2 regions of the Paenibacillus sophorae genome follow, and region 2 is predicted to be linked to the other one. Evidence: predicted binding sites of a transcription regulator. Region 2 holds the regulator's gene; the other holds the start of a gene.
What was found. The regulator NrdR, encoded in region 2, represses ribonucleotide reductase genes. The targets are predictions, from matches to a motif close to AACACNATATATNGTGTT.
Positions count from the first base shown of each region.

Region 1 (6,528 bases), 430 kb from region 2:
AGTTAACATTTGATCGGCGCGGGGGGAGAGCTTTACGGTGACATGAACCGGCGATTTTTCAATGATCTGGCACTCCGTCGCTTCCAGATAGTCCATTACATGCTGTTGCACCTGCTGGGCGGTCATTGTCATGGCGCGGCCTCGCTTTCACTGAGGACTCCATCCTTCAGATCGGCCAGGGTCTGGCCAAGCTGCCCTACTTTGCTGCGGATTTCTTCATCGCTTTCGGCCTCCAGCATGATTTTATACAGACTTTTTTCCAGCGACTCCTTTTTCTCGAACTTTTCCAAAATCGTGTCCAGCCCGCCGATTACGGTCTCGAACAGATTGATTTTTTCATGCAGCAGATGCAGGATATGCTCCTCGATCGTACCGGTGGTGGAGAGGTTGTGGATGATGACATCGTTCTGCTGGCCCAGACGGTGCACCCGGCCGATCCGCTGCTCGACCCGCATCGGGTTCCAGGGAAGATCGAAATTGATCATGTGGTGGCAGAACTGCAGATTAATGCCCTCGCCTCCGGCTTCGGTGGCAATCATCACCTGGGCGCGTCCGCGGAACAGGTCCATCATCCAGTCTTTTTTGCCGCGGTTCATGCCGCCGGAATAAGGAACGGAATGGATGCCGTGATCGCGAAAGTACTGAAGCAAGTACTCCTGGGTCGCCCGGTATTCGGTGAATACGATTACTTTTTCGTTCATTTCTTTAATGAGGGAAATGGTTTTCTCCGCCTTCGTGTTCGCTTTTACCGTCCGGATCTGCTGGAGGAGCTCGATCATCCTTTCCCGGCGGGGCGAGTCCTCGGGCAGCTTTTTCGTCAGATTGACAAGCGTCACGAACACCGCGTCCCGGCTGCTGCACACCTCCCGCTGCAAGGTGACGAGTGACAGCATGCTGTTTAAATTCCCGCCCGATTCCTGATACTGATCTTTGACAAAAGCGGTGACCCCGTCATATAATGTTTGTTCTTCGGGTGAAAGTGTGAGGGGTACATTGCTGACCTTCCGCTTCGTAAAAGTGACCGGTCCTTCGCCTCTCCGGTTGCGGATCATCACTTTGGACAGCTCGCCCCGGAGTTGGTCTTCGTTCTTGGCCACGCGCTTGTCGACGACGAAATTCGCCGCAAAATCGCCCTGGTTCCCGAGCTGGCCCGGCTTCAGCAGCGTTATGAGATTGAACAGCTCGCCGAGGTCGTTCTGCACCGGGGTCGCGGTGAGAAGCAGGCAGTATTTTTTACGGAGCTCCTGAACGAATTGGTAGTTGGTCGTCTTCTTGTTCTTCAGCTTATGGGCTTCATCGATAATGAGCATGTCGTATTCTCTGGAGATTAGGAGCTCCTTGTGGGGATCTCGCTTGGCCGTATCCATGGATGCGACGACGATATCGTTGTCCCAGGAGTACGCCTTCTTTTGCGCCACGGCCGAAATGCCGAACTTCGTATTCAGCTCCCGGACCCACTGGAGCACGAGCGAAGCCGGGACGAGAATCAGCACTTTGGAGACAAGTCCGCGCACAAGATATTCTTTCAGCACGAGGCCCGCTTCGATCGTCTTGCCTAGGCCGACCTCGTCCGCCAGAATCGCGCGTCCCGACATTTCGAACAGCACCTTGCGCGCCGTATCGAGCTGATGGGGCAGAGGAGACAGCGTTGCCAGGTGCTTCATGCACTGCAGCTCCTCGAAGCTTTCCACCAGGCCGGAAGCCTCGCCTTCCATCGCCAGCCGTGACAGCCTCCAGTCGCCCCAGGGACCGCCTTTGTCCAATCGGGATTCCAGGTCTTTCAGCCATTCACGTTCGAAGGAGATAGGCACGGGAAGAACGATATCCTGACCTTGTTCTTGCTCCAGGTTGTTGCGGGGTGCGTGAGTCATGAGAGCTGTCTCCTCCTGCGGGCCTAAAGTTTGCGTTTACATAGTGAAATGTATAAGTAGTATGCGCGTAAAAGAGAGAATTCATAACTGCTATTTTTGGAGCCAGTCTCTAAAAACAGGAGAAACAAAGAGAAAATACGGGCTGTTGCCGTGATTTTTCAGCGTGGGCCGCGATATTTCGCAAAAGACTCTTTCCACAATATATGGTATAGTTTAAAGGCTAATTCACACAATATATTGTGACAAATGCGGTGAAAGCCGTTTTAATCGGAGAAGACCCGCCTACACAGAGATCGAAGTAGTAATCATAATTTCGGGAGGTTGTTTATATTGAGTACTGTGGAGCGCAAGCAGAAGCTGGAGGGACTTAGCGAGAAAATCTTTTTGGACCGCTATGCCTGGAAGGACGCCGACACCAATAATGCCAAGGTGGGAGACGTGGTGCTTGTTCTGACAAAAGACGACCCGAAATTTCCTACCAAGGAAGTCGGGGAAATCGTAGAGCGCAGCGGCCGGATCGTAACGGTCAAGACTCGCAGCGGCGAGCTGGTAAAGTCCGATGTGGAGAAGTTGACGCTTAATATAGAAAAAACACCGGAAGAGATGTGGGACCGTCTGGCCGGAGCCATGGCTTCCGTGGAGAAGACGCCGGAGCTGCAGCGCGAATGGACGGATAAATTCCGCAGTATTCTGGACGACTGGAAGCTCGTTCCGGGAGGCCGGATTGCAGCCGGAGCCGGGGCAAGCGACGAGCTGACGCTGTTCAACTGCTATGTCGTGCCTTCGCCAAAAGACAGCCGGGGCGGCATTATGGAAACCTTGTCCGAAATGACGGAGATTATGGCCCGCGGCGGCGGCGTCGGCATCAATCTGTCATCGCTGCGTCCGCGCCGCGCAGTCGTCAAGGGCGTTAACGGTTCTTCCAGCGGGGCGGTATCCTGGGGCGGACTGTTCAGCTATACCACAGGATTGATCGAGCAGGGCGGAAGCCGCCGCGGCGCGCTGATGCTGATGATCAACGACTGGCATCCGGACGTGGCCGATTTCATTACCGTCAAGCAGACGATGGGTCAAGTGACGAACGCCAACCTGTCGGTATGCGTCAGCAACGGCTTTATGAAGGCGGTCAAAGAAGATCTCGACTGGGATCTCGTATTCCCGGACACGACGGAGCCCGATTACAATGAAGTCTGGGACGGCGACCTCGATAAATGGAAGGCTGCCGGCCGCAAGGTCAATCATTACCGTACTGTAAAAGCGCGGGATATCTGGCATACCATCATCGAGTCCGCATGGAAATCGGCTGAGCCGGGTGTTGTCTTCATGGAGTACTACAACCAGATGTCCAACAGCTGGTACTTCAACCCGATCATTTGCACGAATCCTTGCGGTGAGCAGGGTCTGCCCGGCTGGGGCGTCTGCAACCTGTCGGCAATCAACCTCTCCAAGTTCTATGACGAGGAGAAGCATGATGTGGCCTGGGACGAACTGGCGACAACAACACGTTACTCGGTGCGCTTCCTGGACAATGTCATTGACAAGACGCCTTATCATTTCCCGGAAAATGAAGCCAATCAGAAAAAGGAGCGCCGCGTAGGCCTCGGAACGATGGGTCTGGCCGAGCTGATGATTAAGCTGAACGTTCGCTACGGCAGCCCGGATTCGCTGGCGTTCCTGGACAAGCTGTACGGCTTTATGGCCCGCGAAGCATACCTGGCCTCTTCCGAGATCGCGTCGGAAAAAGGTTCTTTTCAGGCGTTCGACGCCGAGAAATACCTGCTGAGCGGCTTTATGAAAAATATGAGAGAGGTGTATCCCGAAGTCTGCGAGGCCATCGCCAAGCAGGGCATGCGTAATGTAACGGTCATTACCCAAGCGCCGACAGGCAGCACAGGCACGATGGTCGGCACATCGACCGGCATCGAGCCGTACTTTGCCTTCAAATATTTCCGTCAAAGCCGTCTCGGCTTCGACGAGCAGTTCGTGCCGATTGCAGAGGAATATCTTGAGGCTCATCCGGGCGAAGAGCTGCCGGACTATTTCGTGACCTCGATGGACCTGTCCGCGAAGGATCACATCCGTGTGCAGGCTTCCATTCAGCGCTGGGTGGACAGCTCCATTTCCAAGACGGCGAACTGCCCGAACGACTTTACGGTGGAAGAAACGAAGGAACTGTACGAACTGGCCTTCGACCTCGGCTGCAAGGGCGTAACGATCTACCGCGACGGCAGCCGGGATGTACAGGTATTGCAGACGGAGAAGAAGGATGACAAGAAAGACGCTCCGCTGAAGGAGACGGCGGCTCCAATTGCCGAAGCGGCAGAAGCCGCACCGGTTAGTGCAGCCCAGGCTGCCGCTACACAAGCGGCTCCGGTCACCAGTGCATCCGCTGATTCCGGTTCGGCTTCAAACGGCAAGGTTGTCGACAAGCAGTACAAGAAACGCCCGCAGGTGCTGCGCGGTGCGACATACAAGATTAACACGCCGTTCGGTATGGCGTACATTACCATCAACGATCTGGACGGCACCCCGGCCGAAATCTTCCTTAATGTCGGCAAGGCTGGCTCCGACGTGTTCGCGATGGCGGAAGCACTCGGCCGCGTCTGCTCCTTGTTCCTCCGCTACGGGGACCACGGCGAGAAGGTTGAGCTGCTGATCAAGCACCTCAAAGGCATCGGCGGCTCCGGCGCCATCGGGTTCGGCGCGAACCGCGTCGAGTCGATCGCCGACGCGGTAGCGAAGGCGCTGGAGACTCATGTGCAGCAAAGCGCACACGAAGAGCACGTTCCCGCGCCAATCGCGGCAACGCTCGCGCTGGAGGATTTCGAAGGCGCGCTGAACGCGGAGCTTCAGGCCGGGGGCGCTGCGGCAGCCCCGGCCGCTGAGGCCGACCACGGCCACGGCGGACACGGGCACAGCCACTCGTCAGCGGCTTCCCGCGACCTGTGCCCATCCTGCGGCACCGCCTCGCTGATCAACATCGAGGGCTGTAAGACATGCGGAAATTGCGGGTACAGCCGGTGCGGGTAAGCTGAAGAATGCCTTTCATGTAATGTGATTGTTGTGATTTTTCATTTTAAATGAGAAATATTCTATTTATAATGAGAAATTTATTTCATTATAGGTGAGAAAAATATCTTTACGCATTAAAGTGAATAAATATACAAGAATTATCCCGAGCAATGGAGGGTTCGTGGACTGTCAGTCTTACCTATCACGTTGACAATCGAATGAAAACGGTCGAGGGGAATATTGTTAAATTTGATCCCTTAAATGACATTCCATTTGTAGAAACGAAAAAGGGAGAACAGCGTTTATCGGTAAGGAACATTATTAATGTTTATTGTCTAGAGTAATCACCAGTAAGGGACATTAAAAATTTGGTTTTGCAGGATTAATAGGAAAGCCCCCAATGGGGGCTTTTGAGTCTTATTTTTTGAAAAATTTACCGAAAATCTTAAAGGGGATAGCCAGAATAGACATACCCCAAGCAGGAACGAATAGAAGACACTTCATAACTTTGCTTTGCATATCACCTTCAAACTCATACGCATTTTTCCAAAGAAAACTTTCGGAAGTAAGAATAATCTTGGAACCAATCATAAACAACAATATAGTCCCCCAAAAATATACCCCTTCGTATGCTAGATTTTATGCGAGATTCAATATGTTGGGTCTTAATCTTTGGTACTATTTCATCAGTAGCGATCAGTATGATCCTTTTTACTTGGGCGGGAAAGATTGATGGAGAAAAACACCCAAATAAAAAAGCCAATTTCCGAATTGGTTCTATTGCACTTGCCATATTTCTATTTGTTTTTTTGGAGGGTGGTTCTTCTTTCGAGCTTTTTCCGTTTACGAAATCATTGCTGGTGGTGGAGTAAGGCCGGATTCGGAACTTATTAACCAGAAATATGCAGAACTGAAAAATGGGCATTTTTATTCGCTATACATATACGATAGCTCCACCATGGGCATTGAAGATGACAATGGTGTACCGACAGAGTTTCGCAGAGTATTCCGGTTTTTCGAAAAGAAGCGTGCTGTTAGAGACTTGCGGGAAGGGAAGGCTCCTCTTACAGACAATAAAGCATTTAAAAATTTAAAAAGAACTTTTTCAAATGCTTACCCCTTATTCCTAGATATAAACTATTCTGACATTACAAAATATATGGAGCAAGATATTAAACGTTAGAAAAATTTATATTGCCCCGAGCCCATTTCCTTCGAAATGACATCCATCATTAACCATCCTCGAATCCCCAAGCGCAAGAAGATTTTCGCATTGCTTTAATATCTTGCAGAGGAGGTAGACCAAAAAGCCTTCGGTATTCCCGGTTGAATTGCGACGGACTTTCATACCCTACTGTCAATGCGGCCGTCGTTGCTCCTATGGGACCGCTCAACATCAGGCGCCTGGCCTCCTGAAGGCGAAGCTGCTTCTGATACTGCAAAGGCCCCATTGTTGTAATCGCTTTGAATTTATGGTGCAGTCCGGAGTTGCTCATGTTGCAGGATTTTGCAAGTTCCTCAACGGTAAAACAACGTGCGTAATTTTCTTTGATCCATTGGATCGCCTTACCGACTCCTTCCGCTCTTTGATCAAAGAGCGCCTTTTGGAAAAATAAGTGTCCAAAATCACCTGACAGTAAGTTGA
Region 1 is NZ_CP076607.1:3,075,234-3,081,761, forward strand. It holds gene KP014_RS14455 (YqhG family protein) at 1-132, opposite strand, end outside; gene KP014_RS14460 (DEAD/DEAH box helicase) at 129-1,871, opposite strand; gene KP014_RS14465 (adenosylcobalamin-dependent ribonucleoside-diphosphate reductase) at 2,202-4,901, shown strand; gene KP014_RS29370 (YolD-like family protein) at 5,033-5,227, shown strand; gene KP014_RS14475 (hypothetical protein) at 5,842-6,066, shown strand; gene KP014_RS14480 (AraC family transcriptional regulator) at 6,116-6,528, opposite strand, start outside.
Region 1: the regulator NrdR is predicted to act here: its motif matches at 2,098-2,115, upstream of KP014_RS14465 (adenosylcobalamin-dependent ribonucleoside-diphosphate reductase).

Region 2 (6,528 bases):
GGAAAATGAGCAAACGGTCTCTGTTAGGAACTTGATCGAACAATAAATACAAATGTGTACCGACTTAAGCAATAGAAGGCTTGCAAGGGCGGTCAGCTAATCTCCCGGAAAAGTTTATGCTTACGAACAATAAAAAATCGCTGAGCTCCTAAGTGTTCAGCGGTTTTTTTCGTATGGAGCCTAGGAGGATCGAACCCCTGACCTCATCGCTGCCAGCGATACGCTCTGACACGGTGGTCTGGGGCACTGCCCTATACTTTCACCTCACGGAGCAATGATTGATTTTCAACTGCTTCCTTTTCAATAAGATAACCCTGTCCTACGATGGACCGACTCCCTAGCTCTTAGCATGGGTAGGTAGCTTGCCAAACCCCTATGGGACTTTCACTCTGATATAACCACCCATGATTCCCCCTTCCCTGTTTCAGTACAAAGTGGCGTATAATGATCAAAATAGAAAATTCACAGAAGGAGATTTTAAAATCATGAAATTGAGTCTGAATTGGATTACGCTCAGGGTGCGCGATCTGGAGGCTTCCCTTAATTTTTATCACAGGATTCTGGGGCTTCCGATTGACCGCAGATTTGAGAGCAAGGAAGACAGATTGTCATGTTAGGCACGGAGGGGCAGCCCAAGATCGAGCTTATTCAGGGAAACGACCCGACCCTGAAGCCGGAATGCGGCGTTTCCGTTGGTTTCGACGTGGAGTCGCTGGATGAGGCAATAGAGAATTTGAAAAGCAAGGGCATCCCGGTAGCGCGCGGACCGATCACGCCGAATCCAAGCCTGCGTTTCTTTTATATACTGGACCCCGACGGCTTCGAGGTGCAGATCGCGGAACATAGCTAGGCCAGCGCTTTTCAAGTCAATAATCCACAAACTAGAGCGCTATCCAATCACAATAACTGGTCATACTGTCCCTGATACTCTTGGTCGGCATGCATGATCATTATTAATTTGCCGAAATACCTCAAAAAGAAATAGACCGCCCTTAAAAGCGGCTATTCATTAAGGAGTCGTGCCCGACGCACGGCTCTCTTTGCAATGTGCTTCATTTCTACCCAAAATACACCACGATTGAAACCAAGAAAAAGCCACCTATCTCCTTAGTGTTCCATTATAATATTTTCGCTTTTTGTTACCTTATACCCGAGCTTCTTATATATTTTCAGTGCATTCTCATTGTTCGCCCGGAGTTGAAGATGGGATTCGTCCATCCCTTTGCCTGCCAAATAATCCATTCCTCGGCTAATCAGATATGTTGCTAATGAAGGAAGACTTTTCTTTTGTGATAGAGAAAGGATTTAGCGAATATGTTAACGTGTCAAACATCATGGATAACATGTATGCACTCTATCAATACTGAGCCACCAATTTTAATGGCTTTCTAAATAAAAAAAGGGTGGCTCTACAGCAATATTTAACTACACCGCTGTATTGACAAGATTATTTTACTTTGCCATATGGGATTGTATCATAGTATTGCACCGATTGATAAAATCCAAGATGATGGATAATTCTTCATCCGAATATTTGCATAAAATTTGAATTGTATCGTCCAAGGCCGATTCAAATTTGGCGTCAATATGTTGTAATTTTGATGGAACTTTGTGAACAAGGACTTTTCTTTTATCCTCCGGGTCCTTCTCCCGCCTCACATATCCAGATTTCTCCAGCCGATTGATTATTCCGGTCACAGCACCAGTTGTCAACCCAGTATACTCTGTAATTTGTCCTGCCGTGAGAGGGCCGTTTCGGATAATGTGATCCAAACATTTATGATCTGTAGCGTTAAGACCGTACGATTCCGCAATGGATGTGTGAAACAGTATGGTATTTGTGCTGTTTTGGCGTAAAGCTGCAAGAAGCTCCATTTGAATTGGGGTTAGGGCAGAAAGTTTGCTTGACATAAATACCAGCTCCGAATATGATTTATTTATCTTAGTTTAATAAGATAAGATATATGATACGATTATAACACATCAAATCCAATAGAAAATTCAAACACAAGAGAGTGTTGGTACACGCAATGAATATCTGGTAAATGAGCTTCCTAAGGGATATTCACCTATCAAGTTTATACTATTGCTCCTGACGTTTCCAGATTGTTAATTTCAATTTGCAAAAGGAGGCATGCAGCAAAAAGAGCGAATGCTCTTTTCAGTACCTGATGTCCGCTTCAGGGTTGCCGATATTTACTTAAATAATGGAGATGTGACCAGATGTCTACCTTATGGAAAAAAAGATTGTTGAAGTTAGGGATTATCGTCCCGATTTCCCTGAATGTTGTTGCTACCGTTGACGCATTAACGAGATCAGAATTTAATCCAATACGCCATTGGATCAGCCATCAGAGTCTGGGCGAGCGAGGCTGGCTTGGGACATGGAATTTGCTTCTCTCCGGAACGTTGATTATAGTTTTTGCCATCGTGCTAAAACTAACTCTTGAGTCAGGCAGAAGCGCGGTGTGGGGCTCCATTTTTATGGGTACGTTCGGATTAGGATTGCTTATAGCTGCCTTGTTCCCCATAGACCCTGGGCTGAATTGGCCTCCCGGTTTACCTGCTAGCCGCAGCGTATCAGGCCAAATTCACGATATTGGAGGAGCACTGGTATTTGGTTCATTAATTGCCGTTTGCCTTGTCCTGTCAAGTAAATTCAAGGAAGGCTCTGATTGGATAAGATGGAGAGTTTATTCTATTCTCTCGGCACTCGTCGTTTTCGCTTCTTTTGTCCTATGCAGCATTTTTGTTGCCTTGGACTTCTCCAATGTGATGCCCAGTGCGCCAAGCGGTCTCTTTGAACGGATTTCTATGGCTGTAGGGTGCCTCTGGATCGTGCTCCTAACACTTCGTCTACTAGGTAACAAGGAATCGACAAACTAATTCATGCTTAAAGATCTGAACAACAACGTATCCATGAAAGTCCTTGCACCGACTTTAAAACGTACTTTACTCGCTAAATCAAATTTCAACGAAAGAGGAGATTCCATGAACCAAGAAGTCACCAACTTTATTAACAATGTAAATCAACCGTGGCAAGCGATTGTTGGCAACCAGCTTCGACAGATTGTACACGATTCGATTCCCGATGTAGAGGAGCGGATCCAATACCGCAAACCTCATTTTTTGAAGAACGGCAAGTATGCAGCTGTGATCACGACGGCAAAGGAAACAGTAAGTTTTACGATCTTTAACGCCTCAAATCTCAAATTGCCAGAAGGTTTGTTTGAAGGCCCTTCCGAAAGAAAGACAATCAAAATCCGTGATGGCCAGACGGTTGATTATGAACTGTTGACAAAGCTTTTAAAGCAAGCATCCAGTACCTTGTAAACCATTCTTTTTTTCGAAATAAGGGGGTTTATACATGCAAACTGTTACAACTAAGCCTGTAACGCCGATCTCACAAACCGCTGCGCGTTTTTCATGGGCGGCAGCCGTCTTGTTCCTGATATTACTTGTCGCTCTGCACGTCATCAAACCGGAGTTTGATCCTTCGTGGCGTATGGTTAGCGAGTATGCGATTGGGAGTAATGGCTGGGTCATGAGTATCGCGTTTCTTTCCTTATCGATTAGCTGTGCCGCCCTATTCATTGCGATCCGGTCGCAAATAAGGACTACTGGTGGTTATATCGGTCTGACTTTACTGTTGATTAGTGCCGCCGCTATTGCCTGTGCAGCATTCTTTAACATTGATCCCATAACGGCAAGCAAAGATACCTTGACAACACATGGTAATCTTCATGGTTTAGCGTCTATGGTCGGCAACCCCGGCCTTACAATTGCTGCTATACTCATTAGCCGGAGTTTGATTCGCGAGCAATCTTGGTCCCCGGCAAGGCGATCGCTTCTATGGATGTCCAACCTGATTTGGATATGCTTACTGTTGATGCTATTGACTTTAGCCGTTACGCTTCTGCAAAGCGGAGGTAAATTCGGTCCGAACGTGTTAATCGGATGGCCCAATCGGCTTCTAATGGCAGCATATTGTGCATGGCTGATGTCGGTGGCTTGGCACGCGTTAAAGTTGAACAAGCAAAAATCCTAACAAGATCGCGGTATTAGAATGAGACGCCGTACTCACTGTCCCTGCACGCGGGCGAACCTATCCGGTTGAGATCCCGCGACCATGTAAATGAAGAAAATCTTCACTCTTTGGAGTGAGGCTTTTCTTCACAATGCTTGCGCCTTAAAAGCAACTATTGCTACGGGATCCGTGTTTGAGCACAGCTCCTTCCTGCATGGTACGTCATTTCAACCCGCAATTTACCTCCGATTGAAACCAAAATAAAAAAAAACGGCATCTCTGCCGTTCTTTCTGTATGGACTCTCAGGGACTCGAACCCTGGACCAATTGATTAAGAGTCAACTGCTCTACCAACTGAGCTAAGAGTCCATATTATGGTGGAGCCTAGGGGGATCGAACCCCTGACCTCATCGCTGCCAGCGATGCGCTCTCCCAGCTGAGCTAAGGCCCCGTATTATATCCGATATGTATAAATCGGCTTATTTCTTGTGTCTTCCGCATCATGATGTCCCGCAGCCGACTTCTATATCATATAAAATTACGAGATCTATGTCAACAGTTTTTTTCGAAAATTCTTGGGGACCAAAATCAGATCACCGTATCAATAGGAATAAGCGGGGACGGACTGATAAGCCTGAGCTTACAGTCCGTCCGTCTCCGCCGGGTTTTTGGACAGGAGCGCCTTTAGTTCCTTCATGAACATGTTGATGTCTTTGAATTGGCGATACACAGATGCAAAGCGGACGTAAGCGACTTCGTCCACCGGATAGAGCTGTTCCATCACAAGTTCGCCAATTTGCTGGCTCTCAACCTCGGCTACGGCAATGCCGCGCAGCGATTTTTCGACCTCGGAGACGATCATCTCGAGCCGTTCCACGGATACGGGGCGCTTTTCGCAGGCGCGGATCAGGCCGCGCAGAATTTTGTCCCGGCTGAACTCCTCACGGCTTCCATCCTTTTTGATAACGATCAGCGGAGTCTCCTCCACCATCTCAAACGTAGTGAAGCGGCGGCTGCACCTTTCGCACTCTCTCCTGCGGCGTATTGATTTATTTTCATTGGCAGGACGGGAGTCGAGCACTTTTGTGTTGGTATGGTCGCAGTATGGGCATTTCATGATCTGATCACTTCCTTTTGCTAAGATTATGGGTATTCCTTTTCCAGAAAACACCTTTGATTGTGAGTAATGATTGTAGCATGTCCGGCACATAATACAGTTACCAACCGATAGGAGGTGAACAGAAATGGCACAAGCAAGCAATGGTCAATCCAGCACCAATAACCTTGTCGTACCAAGAGCGAATGCGGCTTTGGAGCAACTGAAATATGAAGTTGCCCAAGAACTTGGTATCACTCTTTCTCCGGACGGATATCAAGGCAATAAAACTTCTTATGAGAACGGTTCGATCGGGGGTTATATTACGAAACGTCTGGTAACCCTGGCTGAACAACAACTGGCAGGTCAATTCCAATAATCTGCCAACATAAGCTTGCCGAAGAAGTGCCAAACGGTCCAGGCGGCCGGTCGGCACTTCTTTTCTCATGCATCGCTTAATACACAGCTAAAATACGCCCCCGTAGATCTCCGTATATTGATTGTAGTAATAAATGACACGCTGTACGTAGTGGCGGGTTTCGCCGAACGGAATATTTTTGATATCCTCTTCGCTGCCGTTCCATGAACCATCCGCTAGCCAGCGCTGAACCATTCCGGGTCCGGCATTATAGGCCGCAATGACCGCTGTACGGTTGCCGTCGAACTGCCCGGATAAGGTGTGCAAATACCAGGCGCCCAGCTCAATATTGGCGGAAGGCTCATTCTTAAGCCGGCTCATCGATACATCGGGGAGCTTGGCCTGTTCAAGCGCCCACTTTGCGGTATCGGGCATCAGCTGCATAAGTCCGATTGCTCCTTTTTTCGACTCGCGGCCGGTCTTGTAGTTGGTCTCCACCCGGATGATTGCCGCCACAAGATAGGGGTCAACCTGATACGTTGAGCTGTGCTTGCGGATTTCTTCCTTAAAATAAATCGGATAAAACCAGGACATCCAGTTCGTGCTGAGAAACAATATGGCGGTAAAACCGAGAAATAACAGCAGCAGCACTCTTTTTTTCAGGAGCCATTTCAGCATGGAAGACCCAGCCTGTCCCACAAAACGGCAATCTGCCGCTCCGTATCGGCAAGATCCCCGCTGTTATCAATGATGTAATCGGCTTTGGAGCGCTTGAGCTCAATATCCATTTGCGAGTTCAGCCGGGCCTCAGCCTGATCCTGTGTTAACCCGTTCCGACTCTTCAGACGCTCAAGCTGTACTTCTCGCGGCGCATAGACAACCAAGATCCGTTCAAACATATCCTCCTGCCCCGATTCGAAGAGCAGAGGGATATCCACGATAATCAGGCGCTCGGGCGTTTCCCGTTCCATTGCCTGCATCCGTTTCCTGGTTTCACGGCGGATTGCCGGATGGGTCAGTCCGTTCAGAGCCTTCAGGGCTTCAGGA
Region 2 is NZ_CP076607.1:2,648,800-2,655,327, reverse strand. It holds gene KP014_RS12480 (small acid-soluble spore protein H) at 1-46, shown strand, start outside; gene KP014_RS29085 (VOC family protein) at 486-617, shown strand; gene KP014_RS12475 (VOC family protein) at 611-850, shown strand; gene KP014_RS12470 (MarR family transcriptional regulator) at 1,453-1,911, opposite strand; gene KP014_RS12465 (DUF998 domain-containing protein) at 2,224-2,886, shown strand; gene KP014_RS12460 (DUF1801 domain-containing protein) at 2,992-3,333, shown strand; gene KP014_RS12455 (DUF998 domain-containing protein) at 3,368-4,048, shown strand; tRNA gene KP014_RS12450 (tRNA-Lys) at 4,324-4,396, opposite strand; tRNA gene KP014_RS12445 (tRNA-Ala) at 4,403-4,478, opposite strand; gene nrdR (transcriptional regulator NrdR) at 4,668-5,144, opposite strand; gene KP014_RS12435 (alpha/beta-type small acid-soluble spore protein) at 5,272-5,502, shown strand; gene KP014_RS12430 (lytic transglycosylase domain-containing protein) at 5,590-6,159, opposite strand; gene coaE (dephospho-CoA kinase) at 6,153-6,528, opposite strand, start outside.